4 regions of the Peribacillus sp. NPDC096448 genome follow, and region 1 is predicted to be linked to each of the others. Evidence: riboswitches for the same ligand, from Rfam matches in the RefSeq annotation. Region 1 holds a riboswitch; each other region holds the start of a gene.
The links. A riboswitch is a leader RNA that binds a small molecule or an ion and turns the genes downstream of it on or off. The one in region 1 is predicted to bind cyclic di-AMP.
Positions count from the first base shown of each region.

Region 2: another riboswitch for cyclic di-AMP. It lies ahead of ACIQ0C_RS17720 (APC family permease); the one in region 1 lies ahead of ACIQ0C_RS24070 (hypothetical protein).
Region 3: another riboswitch for cyclic di-AMP. It lies ahead of ACIQ0C_RS19655 (TrkH family potassium uptake protein); the one in region 1 lies ahead of ACIQ0C_RS24070 (hypothetical protein).
Region 4: another riboswitch for cyclic di-AMP. It lies ahead of ACIQ0C_RS25445 (cation:dicarboxylate symporter family transporter); the one in region 1 lies ahead of ACIQ0C_RS24070 (hypothetical protein).

Region 1 is NZ_JBIWEU010000023.1:20,392-24,588, reverse strand. It holds partial or broken gene ACIQ0C_RS24095 (GerAB/ArcD/ProY family transporter) at 1-119, opposite strand, end outside; partial or broken gene ACIQ0C_RS24090 (spore germination protein) at 146-283, opposite strand; gene ACIQ0C_RS24085 (hypothetical protein) at 537-719, shown strand; gene ACIQ0C_RS24080 (DNA-methyltransferase) at 730-1,260, shown strand; gene ACIQ0C_RS24075 (Na-translocating system protein MpsC family protein) at 1,803-2,177, opposite strand; cyclic di-AMP (ydaO/yuaA leader) riboswitch at 2,458-2,598, shown strand; gene ACIQ0C_RS24070 (hypothetical protein) at 2,831-3,373, shown strand; gene ACIQ0C_RS24065 (potassium-transporting ATPase subunit F) at 3,552-3,626, shown strand; gene kdpA (potassium-transporting ATPase subunit KdpA) at 3,652-4,197, shown strand, end outside.
Region 2 is NZ_JBIWEU010000010.1:139,541-143,737, reverse strand. It holds gene ACIQ0C_RS17730 (glycosyltransferase family 2 protein) at 1-687, shown strand, start outside; gene ACIQ0C_RS17725 (GtrA family protein) at 647-1,102, shown strand; cyclic di-AMP (ydaO/yuaA leader) riboswitch at 1,465-1,610, shown strand; gene ACIQ0C_RS17720 (APC family permease) at 1,749-3,575, shown strand; gene ACIQ0C_RS17715 (hypothetical protein) at 4,018-4,197, opposite strand, start outside.
Region 3 is NZ_JBIWEU010000012.1:61,019-65,215, forward strand. It holds gene ACIQ0C_RS19640 (TetR/AcrR family transcriptional regulator) at 1-1, shown strand, start outside; gene ACIQ0C_RS19645 (MFS transporter) at 47-1,306, opposite strand; gene ACIQ0C_RS19650 (hypothetical protein) at 1,654-1,845, opposite strand; cyclic di-AMP (ydaO/yuaA leader) riboswitch at 2,177-2,319, shown strand; gene ACIQ0C_RS19655 (TrkH family potassium uptake protein) at 2,492-3,829, shown strand; gene ACIQ0C_RS19660 (potassium channel family protein) at 3,853-4,197, shown strand, end outside.
Region 4 is NZ_JBIWEU010000029.1:7,887-12,083, reverse strand. It holds gene ACIQ0C_RS25450 (hypothetical protein) at 367-1,149, opposite strand; gene ACIQ0C_RS25445 (cation:dicarboxylate symporter family transporter) at 1,662-2,924, opposite strand; cyclic di-AMP (ydaO/yuaA leader) riboswitch at 3,098-3,245, opposite strand; gene ACIQ0C_RS25440 (efflux RND transporter periplasmic adaptor subunit) at 3,446-4,197, opposite strand, start outside.

The sequences.
Region 1 (4,197 bases):
GTGTGTACCTTTTCCACAGATACTCTGGGTAGGGTGAGTAATCCTGTACCGAGTATAAAGTTGATGACAATGACAGCTGCTTGAGTAGTTGTAATTTTGTCTTTCGGACTGAGAATCATTCTTTAACCACCTTTTCACCGATAGGTTATCCTTTACGTATGGGGTTTTTTGTATGCATCATCTTTGGACGGCGTTTCATCACCATAAGTGGCATGCGAACCATCAGGTCTTTCCACTCACTTAAGCGATAAGGAACAGCTGGACTCAAGAAAGGCACACCAAATTGTCATTACGACAGCTCCTTTTTTTACCGCGAAAAATTGCCCGGTAAAAAAAGACTGTTTTTTTCAATGTGCTATATTTGTTTTAAATCAGAATGAGAAAAGTTTAATGCTATTTATTTGTTTTAGAAAATTCCTGAGAGAAATAATTTATGAAAAACTTACTTATACTCTTGTTTTTTTTAAGACCAAAAGAATTTAATTCAAACACCTTAGGCAACTAAGAGAATTAAATCTAGTTTGGGGATAAATAAAATGACTGTAAGTAAATCAGCAGGAGAATTAAAATTAATAAATGGCGATGTCTTTAATGAAATAAAAAAAATTGAAAGTAATTCTATTCATTTAATATGTACGGATCCGCCATATTTTATTTCTAGAAAGACGAATTTTAAAAGTGGCGGTGGTGACCAAAAAAATATGGCTCAATTTCAATAGAATTTGGTGAATGGGAGAAGAGAATAGTTTAAATTGGTTTTCCCTATTACAAGAATTTAAAAGAGTACTAGTTCCAGGTGGAACAATGGTTATTTTTTACGATATTTTTAAAATAACTGATATATCAAAAGTTGCAGATAAGCTGAAGTTGAAACAAAAAAGAATAGGAATTTGGGAAAAAACGAATCCTTTCCTCATTAATGCGAAAGCCAATTATTTTTCAAACTCATGGGAATATTTTATTTCCTATACTAAAGGCACAAAAAGAACGTTTAATTCTTATTATGATAGGGCTTCTTATGAAGCACCTATAGTTAGTGGAAAAGTGAGATTTCACCCTTGTCAAAAGAAAGTTGATGTTCTCGAAAAAATAATTGCAACTCATTCTAATAAAGGTGAAACAGTATTAGATTGTTTTATGGGTTCAGGGTCAACAGGACAAGCTGCTATAAATCTAAATCGGAGCTTTATTGGTTTCGAATTAGATAATAACTACTTAACCAAAGCTTCTAGGGCTCTACATAAAGCTTTCACAAGGTGATTGTCAATTCCTATTTTCTCGTCTTAGGAAGTTTCTCTTTCAACGTTCTTGCATGTTTAGCTTAAATGTCCAATACGGGTTACCTTATTGAGAGTGTGAAGGTTTATACTTAAACTAATGGGTGCTTTACTTTAATAAGAGGGGGTGCTGCGGCGGCCTTTTTCTTATGGAACTAAAGGGTCAGGTTAGTTGCAGAAGGAAAATTACAGACAAATATAGAAACTAGTATTGACTACTTATGTGGGAGGATCTGTATGCTAAAGGAGATTTGCATTGTCAGACATTGCGAAGAACAGGGGCATCTCGGAATCTCAATTAACAGAAAAAGAGCATTGCTTCATTGTTCACTTTCCAAAATGTCGAGCAATGAAGCCTTTTTATCTGCTTTTTCCGCTTCTCTTTCTGTTTAATAATTTCTTTTTCCCCTTTAGCAGCACCACTTCCTGGGTGGCCAATTTCATTTTTAAAAGTTTCTGTTAAGGGCAGTCCATTTACATTAAGTTCGATAAAGGAACAGAAAGAGGGAAGAGAAAGAATCAATATTATTTCTTGGATTCTAAGAATTTCTCGAGGTCTCTATCTACAATAAACACTTCTAGTCTTTCCTCCATTTTCGTGCTGATATCACTATGACTGGAAAGAACGTTGCATTTTGTCAGCCGTTTCACAATCTCCTCAAAATCTTTACTGTACATTTCCCTTAACACTTGCCTCATTTCTTTGACAAGCTTCCGCCCGGTATCTTGGGAAACAAGGTGTTTTTCTTCCACAGTCAGCACTCCCTTAAAACGGGTAATGATCATATCCTGTACAATGTATGTTTTCGCCTCTTGAGGGCCCCGGCCCATTAGTTCTCGCTGAAAAGTTATAAAGGCTCCACTTATTTCAGCCTCTAGTTTCTTTTTGGAATTTACCATATTGTCTCCCCTGCTTTTCTCCAAATTTATGCAACTTATCATAATGTCCGATTTGAGTTCTTGTCAATCACTTTCGAAAAAATAATTCATAACTTGAATTAGTAAGATTTATAAAGAAAAATAGTTTTTTAACCGGAAAAATAAGTGATATCATAAGGAAACATTAGGAATAAGGAGCATATATTAAGATAAGTATGAAAAATGATCTTATTCAACCCAAAATGACAATTTACAAGGAGTAGTTAACGAGCATAAAATAACATCATATTCAACACCAACAATTGTAAATCGGCTTAGTCCTGAGTAATCAGGAACGGAGGAACCAATTTTTTGGGGTTAATTCTGCATTTGCAGAAGGGATGAGAGACTCTTTCGCCATCCTACCCGTCAGCTAACTTCGTCGGCTAAAGCGAAGGAGGTCATAAGACCGCCTTAATCATGGGGCTTTTTTGTTGTGTAAAAACGGCAAAAGGCAACTTGAATGATAAAGTAGGTCTTTTTAATTTGCCTATTTTCATATGAAAAAGGATCATGGAAGACAGAACGCAAAGGAAGCGCATGCTGGCTAGGCGTTAAGTAGACCAATGAGTACTTTTTCTCCAATTTTATATGTTTGCTTTGCAATGCATCCAATAACCGATGTGTGAATCGTATTGATTAACGCTGGAGTATGGATAGCTACTGCATGGCTGCATACATGGGGAAAGAGTAAGCATTGGTCTATTTTTTATGTTTTCAACTGGCAGGCTTTTCTTCCCCAGAAAGAATGCAGATTGAAATTAATAAGAGAAAGTACAAATGGGGTGAATCGTATGGGAAAAGTACTGCTTGTTGGAAAAGGAAAATTATTTATTTCTGTAAAGGAAAGTATAGGGGCCACCCACACGGATACAAGTAATGTAGAAACTGTTGACTATGATGAAGAATGGTTTAGGCCTACAAGAAACCTGAAGATATGTGATGGAATAATGGTTCATAAATCAGAGCAAGGTAACTGTGTTTATCTATTCCCTAATTCTCTGTTTGATGGAATTAATCTTGTGAGACTATTTTCAGAGTTCAAATCTTATAGGTTGTTTGTTGTCACTCATGACCAACAATATTCTAGTCTATATAAAAAAATGGGAGCCGATTTTGTCATCTTCAGTAAACCAGAATGTTACAGCTATAACTGGCTGCTAGCAAGTGGAACCTAGTTTCTTTAAGAAACTCTAAGGGGGTGAGTCATTGTAATTGTTTAACATATTTACAGTTTGGAAGGAGAGACGTTAATGGATCTTTTATCAGTTTCACTTACAGCTTTTTCATTCTTGTTATTTTTTGGATTTATCCATTTTTGTAACAAAGTTATAGAAGAAAAGGGAGAGTAGAAACATGCTTTTATTATTTATTGTTGGAGCACTTTCGTTGTATTTAATTCATGCTCTAATTTACCCGGAAAAATATTAATAGCTACAAAACGGAGGAAATGCAAATGGATTTTTTACAAATGGGTCTGGTATTGGCACTGGTCATTTTCCTGGCCATACCACTGGCCAAATACTTAGCAAATGTTTATTCCCTTGAAACAACAAAACAAGATCGGATATTTGGTGGGATAGAACGGGGCATTTATAAACTATCAGGTATTCATACCGGTGACATGAATTGGAAGCAATATGCAAAAGCACTGCTTTTGAGTAACTTAGTCATGTTTATTATTTCGTATATTATAATACGCTTTCAGGGGATCTTACCGGGTAACCCAAGTAAGATAGACAACATGGATCCATTATTGGCATTCAATACTGCTGTAAGCTTCCTTACCAATACCAATTTGCAGCACTACAGCGGGGAATCGGGACTTTCTTATTTATCACAAATGGTCGTCATTATGTTTTTGATGTTCACGACACCGGCTACCGGTCTTTCGTTATGTATGGCTTTTTTCAGAGGTCTGACCGGCCAGAGCAGTATGGGGAATTTTTATGTGGATTTAATTCGTTCCATCATCCGGGTGCTTCTGCCGTTATCTATTTTA
Region 2 (4,197 bases), on a different contig from region 1:
ATCCCTGAATTCATTCGGAAATTCAATGAAGGATGTGAAATCGTATATGGTGTCCGCCAGAAAAGGGACCTTGATTCATTTTTTAAACGAACATCTGCAACCGGTTTTTATAAATTGATGAACAAGATGGGGGTTAACCTTGTCTATAATCATGCCGATTTCAGGCTAATGAGCAAAAGGGCGATCGCGGAGTTGGAGAGATTTGATGAAACGAATCTTTTCTTACGGGGGATTGTACCGCTCATTGGGTTTAAGACGGACTCTGTTTATTATGACCGAAAAGAAAGATTGGCTGGGGAAACGAAATATCCATTTAAGAAGATGGTTGCTTTTGCGCTTGATGGCATTACTTCCTTTTCAGTAACACCGATCCGGCTTGTATTATGGCTTGGATGTCTTTCCTTTTTCATAAGCTTACTCTTTGGGTCTTACTTTTTATGGTTGAAATTTTATGGGCAGACCGAAACTGGGTGGACCTCATTAATTACCTCCGTATGGTTGATCGGTGGACTGCAGTTGATTGCTGTCGGCTTGATTGGGGAATATATCGGTAAAATCTATAATGAATCAAAACGCCGGCCTAAATATATTGTTGATCTTGATCTATTTAATCCGCTCGATTTAAAAAAACGGGAGCAACTAGACAATGAACGGAACAGTATTGAAAAACTATCTAAAACACACTAACTCCTTTATCCGCTTTTTATTGGTTGGAATAGTCAATACAGCGGTTGGACTTTCCATCATGCTTTTTCTCATGAATGTTCTTGAATTATCTTACTGGGTCTCCACTTTTTTCGGCAATGGAACGGGAGCTGTAACGAGTTTTCTTTTGAACAGGACTTTTACCTTTAAAAGCGACATAGAATGGCGGCGAGGAGTTGCCCGTTTCTTTTGCGTAATTCTGATTTGTTATTCCGCCGCTTATTCCATAGGCCAAGCCATTGCAGAATCACTGGAAGGAACCGTCCATTTATCCATACAACAAAATTTGGCTGTTCTGATAGGAACGATATTTTATACAGTGCTTAACTATCTTGGGCAGAAATACTTTGTCTTTAAAAAAAGCAATTTGAGACCAATTCAAGAAGGAAGGAATTAATTAGGGTGGATCAGTGGAATAATGCCCCCGATTGGACGGGAATTAAAATGGAATCGGAAAGCGAAATTCTATGCATTTAATGACTATCCAAGCTGGGGCAGATCTGTTTAATTTCGTCCTTCACGTTCTACATGTGGCAATCATTTTAACCTTTTTTGGACCACCTATTGTTCATTGAGCGCTTGATTATTTTCTTTTTAGACGTTTACTTACCTCCTTTCCTACCTTCGAGTCACGTGTTTGCATGACTTATGTAATATATGTCAAGAATAAAACCTCACCTACAAAGAATAATTCTATTTCTGTGTAAAATTTTCATTTACTTTTCCATTTCACGGGAGTATGATAATCAACAGTTTCATATTTCTAAATCGCTTAAACCTTATGGTGCGGGGGACCCGTTATTGGGATTGTTTTTACAATCCAAGGGGTGAATCCTTTAAAAGGTAGGGCTACTCTTAGGTCCGAATCCGACAGCTAACCTCGTAAGCGTTATATGAGAAGGAAGGTGGAGCTTGTTAGACAAAAAAATTGATGTCTACAGGTCTATTTAGCTATGACTTGTAGGCATTTTTGTGTTTCGTCTCGTTTTTTGCTACAGCTGGGAAACATAAACTTATAAATTAAACATGGTGGTGAATTCTTGATGTTATCTGCTATAAAGAGGTTCTTGATTGGGAGACCTTTAAAATCAAATGCACTTGGTGAACAAAAGCTTAACAAAACAAAGGCTTTGGCGATATTATCTTCTGATGCTTTGTCTTCGGTTGCTTATGGACCGGAGCAAATATTGATCGTCCTGATCACGGTCGGTGCTGCGGCTTTCTGGTATTCAATCCCTATCGCGATCGGAGTATTGATCCTGTTAACTGCTTTGATTTTGTCCTACAGACAAATCATTTTCGCTTATCCACATGGCGGGGGAGCTTATGTGGTTTCAAAAAACAATTTAGGTGTCAATCCAGGGTTGATAGCTGGGGGATCCTTATTGGTCGATTATATATTAACTGTCGCGGTAAGTGTTTCTGCTGGTACGGATGCCATCACGTCCGCTTTTCCCGGCCTGCATGATTATAATGTCGTCATAGCCATTATATTCGTCATCTTACTTACAATCTTGAACCTTAGGGGGGTTACGGAATCGGCCTCTGTCTTGGCCTATCCGGTGTACCTATTCGTTTTAGCATTGTTCATCTTGATTGGGGTTGGAATTTACAAGATTTTGACGGGAGGAGTCTCACCGGAATTGCATGCGTCACTTGGGACTCCAGTAGCTGGCATCAGTTTATTTATACTGCTAAGAGCATTTGCATCAGGAAGCTCCGCATTGACAGGAGTCGAAGCGATTTCCAATGCAATCCCGAACTTTAAAGATCCAGCACCGAATAATGCTGCGAAAACATTAATAGCAATGGGTTCCTTACTAGCTGTATTATTTTCAGGAATCGTATTCTTAGCCTATTATTTAAGCATTGTTCCTAGCGCAGAGGTAACGGTCGTCTCCCAGATTGCTGAAGAGATCTTTGGACGGAATTTCATGTATTTCTTCATTCAAGGTACGACTGCATTGATCTTGATACTTGCGGCAAATACTGGCTATTCGGCTTTCCCTCTGCTTGCGGTAAATCTGGCGAAGGATAAATTCATACCAAGGGCGTTTACGATCAGAGGGGACCGTTTAGGGTATTCCAATGGAATTATCATACTTGGACTTGCATCCATCATCTTGATAGTCGCATTTGAAGGACATACGGAAAATCTCATTCCGCTTTATGCGGTAGGTGTATTCATTCCATTTACGTTATCCCAGACCGGGATGATTGTTAAATGGATTCGCGAAAAGCCAAAAGGCTGGATGATGAAATTAACCATTAATTCAATTGGTGCCATAATTAGCTTTATCGTCACGATGATATTCTTTTTAACCAAATTTACTCAGGTTTGGCCGGTTTTGATTTTTTTACCTATCATCATTTTAATTTTTCATCGAATTAGAATGCATTATGAAGCAGTTGGGGACCAACTAAGGATTACAACATGTGAGCCAATCTTACCAATTGAAGGAAATATCATCATTGTACCTGTGGCGGGTATAACTCATGTGGTTGAGAACTCTTTAAATTATGCAAAATCTTTATCCGCACATCAGGTCATTGCCGTTTATGTCGCTTTTGAAAGAGAAGATGAAAAGAAATTCGGAGAAAAGTGGAAAAAATGGCAGCCGGATGTAAGGCTCGTTACACTGAATTCTTATTACAGAAGCATCATTCAGCCACTAACTAAATTTGTGGATACAGTTGAACATAAGGCTAGTGAATCCAATTATAAAGTTACGGTGATCATCCCCCAATTCATTCCGAAGAAGGGCTGGCACAATATACTTCATAACCAATCAAGTTTACTGATTCGCGCTTACTTACTTTATAAAAGAAATGTGGTTGTTACGACAGTGCCATATCATTTGAAGAAGTAAGTTCCATTTCTAAGAAAAGAAGCAAACCTACATAAGGTTTGCCCAGACCGTAGACAAACTCAATGAAAATTGAGTATGTCTACGGTTTTTTATTGGTTTTTAGATTTTGGACGTTGATTTCCACTCCAGGCACTCGCTTTCCGCGGGCGGTCCGGGAGCCTCCTCGGCTTGCGCATGCGGGGTCTCCCCTAGACGCGTTTTTCCCGCAGGAGTCTCGCACCTTCCATTCCAATCAACTAACTTTAGATAGAAACCCTTTTGTCTACAAACTCAGCAAACCTACATAAGGTTTGCCTTTTTTACTAATCTTTATAAAAAAGACAGCAGTAACTTACGCTGTCGATATTTGAGTAACATTCATTACCAACTCATAAATTCACAGTTACTTTGAAGCCCGTACAATAAAAAGGATTTGCAGTAAGATGCAGGGATACTTCCTCTTTTAAAGCTTTAAATTAATGTTAATATAAAACTTTCTGCCATCATCATTATCGGAACGTCGGCTGTTTGGGAAAGTGATTATTTCAAGGTCGGTGGAGATTCGGAAATGGACATGCAACATCATCAACATGGTGGGGAGCTGTGCAATAATATCATCAAAAAGGGCTGCTTCTGCAGCCCT
Region 3 (4,197 bases), on a different contig from region 1:
AACGATTCATTAAAGGCATGTTCCATCAACATGCCTTTAAATCGGATTACATCTTTTCCTTCGCTTCTACCTCTACATCACCAAGGGAATAATACCTCCTCTTGGAGGCCTTCATACTAAGCATCGACAATAAAATTGATAAAGCGAACATGATCAAGGAACCTGAAATCACCACGAACCGAATCGAAATGAAATGGGCTGAAAAACCAACAATTGCGGTAGTAATGATGATCAATAAAGCTTCTAACAAGCCAAAAACACTTCCGACCCTGCCCATGATCTCCACCGGAATATTATTTTGATAAAAGGTTTGAAAGCCGGTATTGGCAAAAGCCAATGAAAAGGCAATGATGAAAAATCCGATGGCGGCCAGTGAAAAGGAATTCGAAAAGGCATAGATCATATAACCTATCGAGACAAATAAAGATCCAAGACCAATCATGTGCGAGATTTTCACTTTACTGATGAAGACGGCATTGACTATGGCGCCAGCAATGATGCCTGCCCCTGCGATGCTTACAAGGAATCCGTAATCGCTGTCCGACAAAAGGAGCACGGCCTTGGCAAACGCCGCTTCTTGGGAGTCGATGGCCGTTTCCATCACCACCATGCAGCTGAATAAGAAATAAATGAGCATGATATAGGAAGATTTCCGGCTGAAGTCCAGGACGATGCCCCAATCCTTTTTCATGATGGTCCAAGACAGGTAACGACTGGATTGTTCAAGGGGATGATCCTTTTCAAGATCAGGCATGAATAAAGTGATGATACCGGATAATAATAAGGCAGCCGCGTTAATATAAATCGCTAAAACGGGCGTACCGATCAAGAAAAGGATACCCGCTAGCGCCGGTCCAATCAAAAAAGCCCCAGAATCCATTAAGCTTCGTAAGGAGTTAAATCGTTTCCTCTGTTCAACGGGAATTAATTTTGTAATATACGACCTTGATGTTGTTCCGAACATGGCCCCTGCCATATTGATCACGAACACAAGGGAATAGATGACCCAAATAGAAGAAGTCAATGGCAGCAAGACTAAGAATACCGTGCGAAATATGTCAAGTGCCGCCATTAGATTCCGCTTATTTATCCGGTCGATCACGCTCCCTGCCCACACATTCGTAAATATGGCAGCAATCGGTTTAACGATATAAAGCCCAGCTACCGCCAAGGCTGAATCAGTCATATCCAGAACGATTAAATTAAGTGCAATGAAATAAACCCAAGAACCGAAGTTGGAGATACCTATTCCGCACAATAGAATGGAGGGGTATTTCCAGGATACTAATGTATTTCTTAATGTCATCGCTTCTCCCCCTTTGACCGTACATAAAAAACCCCGTCCCCAAGCCAATGCCTCTCGGGACGAGATCGATTTGCGGTGCCACTCCCATGCGTCACTATACATCCCCAACTATCCTCGGCTGCTTTCGGGGCTCTTTCGGAAAGTGGTCATTTCATTTACTTTCCTCTTCTTTACGTCCACATTGCCATTACTAAATTTTAACATTGATGGTTCAAAACTGTAAATAACGCAAAAAAAACTCATTCAAAATAAATGAGTTTAAAAGCAAAACAAGATATGGATTTTTCGCTCGGCGTTCCTGGATAGATCATAATTGAATACCGCTAATGAATGTTGAATCAATTGAATTACCTTAGGGAAAACAATTTTAAAAACGGATTCTTTTTCTTATCCGTTATCCTTAACTCATCCATGATGATTTGATCCTCATGATCGGCTATCCATTTCCTTAGTGCATCTTTATCCTGGCATTGTGTTAAATATGTCTGGCCACCCTTGCCTGTAGCATTAATAACATATCTATTGAACGTCTTCTCCATAATTGCCCGCCTTTTTAATAAAATGTATTGAATCTTTAAATACGAATGCAATGCTTTTTTCTTTATGTTTTACAAAAGAAACATAATATATATATTACAAATTTTGATTGGCAATAGCTTGTTCTGCTTGAAAGTATTGAATAAAGTTCATCGTTGCCGGTTATCATAATCGGATTAATCGAACCTATCATAATGTGCTAACTAATATTTGTCAATACGTTTTTTCAATGTAAATAAAACGTAAATTTTCAGTTTTATTAAAGAAATATTTTTTTACAATTTAGGGGTTTACAACTGCTAAATGATGGGAGTAGAATACGTTTATCAATTTAATATATTTCGGCCTAAACTCAAGGGAATTGAGTACGGAGGACCCAATCATTTGGGGTTAATTCTGCCTTGCAGAAGGGATGAGATCAGCTCTTTCGCCATCCTACCCGTCAGCTAACTTCGTCGGCTAAAGCGAAGGAGGTCATAAGACCGCCTATTTCGGGAGCTTTTTTGCGCGTTTTTTCAGGAGCAATAGCTGTTCGATGTTTTCGCAGGTCTTTTTATTATGCCTTTAAAAAGAGTCGGAATGAGGATTGATGGTTAAGATATTCATACAGTTTTACACATTTCATTTTTATAAGTAGGGATGATCAATTTGATAAAAGCAAAAAATTTGTTAGATCCGCCCAAAATACTTGTACTCGGGTTTGCCATCCTGATACTTATCGGGTCCTATTTATTGACCCTGCCGATTTCCACTGAAAATGGCGATGGCCTTTCTTTTCTGGATGCTTTATTCACCGCAACCTCAGCTACTTGTGTAACAGGACTGGTCGTAGTGGATACGGGATCGACCTTCACCACTTTTGGTGAGTTGGTCATCTTAACACTGATTCAGATAGGCGGTTTAGGGTTCATGTCATTTGCGACGTTTTTCTTTTTCCTTCTAGGCAAAAAGATTTCTTTAAAGGGCAGGTTACTCTTGCAGGAGTCCTTAAATAATCTATCCATGGCAGGTATAGTCAGGTTAGTGAAACGGCTTTTAATTTTCACGGCCATCATTGAAGGCGTGGGTGCCCTTATCTTATCGATTCGCTTTTCTTTTGATATGCCAATGGGAAAAGCGATCTATTACGGGTTTTTTCATTCCATCTCGAATTTCAATAATGCCGGCTTTGATTTAATGGGGGAATTCAGGAGTTTGACCCCATATGTATCGGATCCATTCGTAACGCTTACCGTCGCCTTCCTCATCACGTTTGGCGGAATAGGCTTCATCGTGATGAATGAACTATACGAATATCGTGACACCCATCGTTTATCCGTACATACGAAGGTGGTTCTGATGACTAGCTTGACCCTTACGGTTACCGGCGCAATTTTAATCTTTTTATTCGAGTTCGGTAATCCAAAGACATTGCAGCCTTTATCTTTCATGGGTAAAATACTGTCATCTTTATTTCAATCGGTATCACCAAGGACAGCCGGCTCCAATACGCTGAATATCCCTGATTTGACTCAGCCTACATTACTGCTCATCATTTTCTTGATGTTCGTCGGGGCTTCACCCGGATCGACTGGCGGCGGGATTAAAACGACTACATTGGCGACGATTGTCGGAACGGTTTGGTCACAGATTAAAGGAAAGGGTGATGTGGTCTTATTCCGTCACCGCATTGTGACTGAAACGATTTTTAAAGCATTATCCGTAACATTCATTGGCGTATTCATGGTTTCGCTCATCTCCATTCTGCTGACCATCACCGAAAGCGGAACTGACTTCTTGATGATTTTGTTCGAAGCCACTTCAGCATTCGCCACCGTGGGACTTTCAATGGGTTTGACCCCAGAATTATCACCGGTTGGCAGGATGCTCATCATTTTCACGATGTTTGCAGGCCGTGTTGGTCCTTTGACTTTGGCCTTCGCTATCGCCATGAGGCGCAAACCAGATCCGTTCCGACGTCCAAAAGGAAAAATCATGATTGGTTAATAATGAATGAAGGAGTGTAAACGATGGGAAAACGACAATATGCCGTGATCGGTTTAGGCAGATTCGGAACCAGCGTGGCCCATAGATTATATTCGGCCGGCCAAGAGGTATTGGGTATTGATGTCAACGAGGAAAGAGTCGAGAATGCGGATCTGAACGTTACCCATGCGGTCATGGCAGATACGACAGAAGAAGAGACATTAAAAGCAATCGGAATCCGTAATTTCGATTGTGTCATCGTAGCCATCGGAAATGACATGCAATCGAGCATTTTAACTACCTTGCTTTTAAAAGAGCTTGGGGTCAAAAAAGTCATCGCCAAGGCACTTAATAAAAATCACGGTCAGGTGCTCACTAAAATCGGTGCC
Region 4 (4,197 bases), on a different contig from region 1:
ACTAAAACGGATAAAGCGAAACTTCCATCATTGGGGATTTTCCAATGATTACTATAATGTAGAACACAGGATAAAACCCGCCACATCCTGTGGCAACTCCTGTGCTAGCACATGCTGTGCGTCGCAGCCGGGCATTTACAGGCTGTTGGACCACTACATTACTTTTTTGTTACATCTTCTATCCACCTACCTACAGCCAGCCTGTTAATGCGGGGGAAACCGAAACTTCCATCATTCGAGCTTTTCCGATTATTACCATAATGCAGAACAAAGCATCCTGTGGCAACTCCTATGCGTTGCCCTCTCTTATCTTTTATGCATGAGACGGTAAGTCTTACACCTAAAAAATTCAAGGATGTCAAATAATCAGGAGGATGATGCATTTTTAATAATGCTTTCCCAAACTTTTTCTTTTCGATTGAAGATAATATAGGCATCGGGCTCCTTAATATCTCTATCCGAAAAGTAATCGTGCATTTCATCCATGTTTAAATGATCCCCTACGACCCATGCCGGTATCTCAATTTTCGTTCTTGTATACTTAACATCCCGAAAGGAAAAAACGAGCCCCTCTGCCAGGATATGGACCAAGGAAGCAATGATTTCTGCAGGAATCGCCGTCAGCTCTTTTTTCTTTCTGATTCCAAGCCACGTCCTCTCTACTTTTAACGGCTCCAGCTTAAGCGGTATCAGGCTTCCTAACATCATATAATATGTCGAAAGAGAACGAAAATAAATTTTATTGAACCAGCCATCATCCTGGGCAAGGTACACAAATTGATTATTCAATTTACGGAAAAATGGGGGATCCAAATGGGTTTTAGCGTGTCCTAAATATAAAAGCTCCGCTATTTCCCTTCCATCCAATTCATCCAGCCCTTCCGCTTCTTCAAAATCGACCCAACAGAAATCTCCATATGCCCGGACATTTTCTTTAACGAGCTTCGCAATAGCTTCAGATGAAGCGCTCTCAAGCAGGACATTCAAATTGTATTCCCCACCATCGAATTGATGTTTCAATAATAAGATCGAATCCAAGCTATATGGCAGTGAATGGACGAATTCACGAAAATTGAGTCCATTAAAAAGGACAAACCGTTCGGAAGCCTGCATATACATGTATAAGATATCATTGCTGTCATTCTTCATAACCTGACCCCCTCCGAGCTCTCAATCAATAATGTTATTTTATCAAACTTTTGGAGTTTCACGTAAGTTATATAACCCCAATATTAATCAACATCTGCATCTTATAAATAACATGAAACAAAATCCATATTAACCAATAGGAAAAAATATAGAATTGGAATAATTGATCAATAAAGGTTTTATCATTAATTCATTTCATGGGGCCGCTATGCTGATGATTCCCCAGCGAAATAACCGACCGTAGCTTAAAAACAATTCAACCTTATTTTAATGAAGGTATTTTCATTTTCACAACACATGATCGTGATAAAAACGAAAATCACCTGACCTTCTGGGAGCAAGAGGAAATAATTTGGTTTGGAGGACATGATGAAAGGCTTTATGAGTTTCGGGGTATTTTGACATGCAAAAAGATGCGTCAAGAAGGTACTTACAGCCATCAAGAAAAATAAGAAAGCGCTTTTTAATTCAAAAAAAAATCCAGAGTGAAATGTCACTCTGGATTTTTTGTATTAAGAAACTTGTTGTTCTAGTTCTTTTTTGGAAGGAGGGTTGAATTGACCTTCCCATTTAGAGATAACGATTGCCGCAAGTGAATTACCAATAACGTTTACTACTGTACGTCCCATATCAAGAATACGGTCGATACCGGCAATAAATGCTAAACCTTCAATAGGAATACCGACAGTTCCCAATGTCGCTAAAAGAACTACGAAAGATACACCTGGTACACCCGCAATCCCCTTGGATGTGATCATTAACACTAGCATTAGCGTAATTTGCTCATACATGCTTAAATCGATTCCGTACATTTGAGCGATGAAGATAGCTGCTAACGCTTGGTATAATGTAGAACCATCAAGGTTAAATGAGTATCCAGTCGGAATAACAAATGTAGCAATATGTTTCGGACATCCCGCTTTCTCCATTTTTTCCATGATTTTCGGAAGAACTGCTTCTGAACTTGCAGTAGAGAAAGCAAGAATCAATTCCTCTTTTAGAAGTTTAATCAAAGTAAAGATATTGAATCCTACAAATTTTGCAATGACACCCAGAATGACAATTACAAAGAAAATCATTGTTCCGTAAACAGAAAGCGCTAACTTTCCTAACGGAATTAAAGATTCCAAACCGAACTTGGAGATAGTCACACCGATTAGTGCAAATACACCGATAGGAGCGAATTTCATGACCATGTTAGTTAGGTAGAACATTCCTTCAGCCACACCTTGGAAGAAACGGAATACTGGTTTACCCTTTTCACCTATGGCCGCAATACTTAGTCCAAACAACACGGAGAAGAAAATAATCGCTAGCATATCGCCTTCTACCATGGCTTTAACTGGATTGGATGGCACGATGTGTACAAGTGTATCTACGAATGATTCATGCTGCTTAGTTTCTGCTGTATCAACATATGTGGAAATATCAGTTTGTTCCAGGTTATTCATATTCACACCAGCACCAGGCTGGATGATATTCGCTGAAATTAAACCAACAGCAATCGCTATCATAGTTACGACAACAAAGTATGATAATGATTTAGCACCTAGTTTACCAACCGCTTTCAAATCACCTACACCGGCAACTGCAACGATAAGGCTGGATACGATGATCGGCACTACAATCATTTTAATCATTCGTAGGAAAATGTCTCCGAATGGCTGTAAAAAGCTTTGGGCCGACTCATTACCATAAAAAATGGCACCAACGATAATCCCTAGTATTAAACCAATGAAAATTTGGCTAGCTAAACTTAATTTGAATTTCTTCATTTACTTTCCTCACCTTCCATAAAGTCTTTGATGCAAAAACATTTTTGTCTCGGTAAGGGAAACAAGATACTAATAAAAAGAAAGTAATTTTTCTTTTTTTGAAAAACTCTGTCTTTACGCCGAAAAAAAAGACACTTCATGTGTCGATTTCTTATTGGCGTGAATATTCACACATGTTCCCTTAAAGACGCTGACGAGGTTAGCTGTCGGGTTAGGAATTGGAAACACAAATGCCCTTTCATTTCTGAATTCACCCCTAGCGGATAAAATCCACAAAATTGGGTCCCCCGTTCTTGGAATAAGATTAAGCGAGTTAACTTATAATAAAATATTATACTAAAAATGATAATCTGTAAATATTTATTCGCATCTATTCTAGAAAAAATCTTTCAATATGTCTGAATATTCTGTATTAAAGGCTATTGTATCTATAATTACGCTTCCCGATTTTTGTTCAAATAAGTTATATTGATATATAATTTATACCTAATTTGACATCACCTCTCTTGTAAAAGGAGCAGTTATTTTTCCAGAATGCCAAGTAACAGATATCTTACTTTTTCCCTTGAGGTGAATTTTTTATAAGTTCCAGCTTTCACTTTTTCAAATTGAATCGGTGTAATAAAATAAGAATGGTTCTTCACTGCCACATTCTGCTCCAGCAGGATGACATCACCTACAGAAGGTCCCTTTATGATTTCTTGCTTCCCTTCAGCCTTAAGCCCTTTTGTAATGTAATGTTTATCCACATATCCTTTATTAGTCAACTTGTAAATATAAGGCTGTTTTTGGTAATGTACCGCCTCTATAGGAATGGAGGGTACACCTGCTTTCTCATTGGTTATTACAGTAAGATTCACTTTCGATCCCACCAACAAAGGTTCCGTTTCTTCGCCTTCCGGTTCGATTGAAGCTTGAAATGGAAATCTGTTATCTTTTTTTAAAGACGGCTCTTCAGCGGGATAGGAATGGATACGTCCTATCGTTCCTTTCAATGCCTTTTTTGAATCAGAGGAACTTGCTTTTATAGTCATGCCCACTTCAGCCTTTTTCATTTCCTCTTCGGAGAAATCCCCTTCAATTGCCATATTTGTCGAAACAATGGATATAATGGGATTATTCAGGTTTTTATTGATATTTTTAACTACACCATCAGCCTCGCTTTTCGTCACAATCGCACTGGACTGCTCCTCAATCGAACTTAATTTAGCATCAAGCATTCTCACTTTTTCATTCAACCTGTTTTTTTCTAGTTCCTGCTTGTACATTTCTT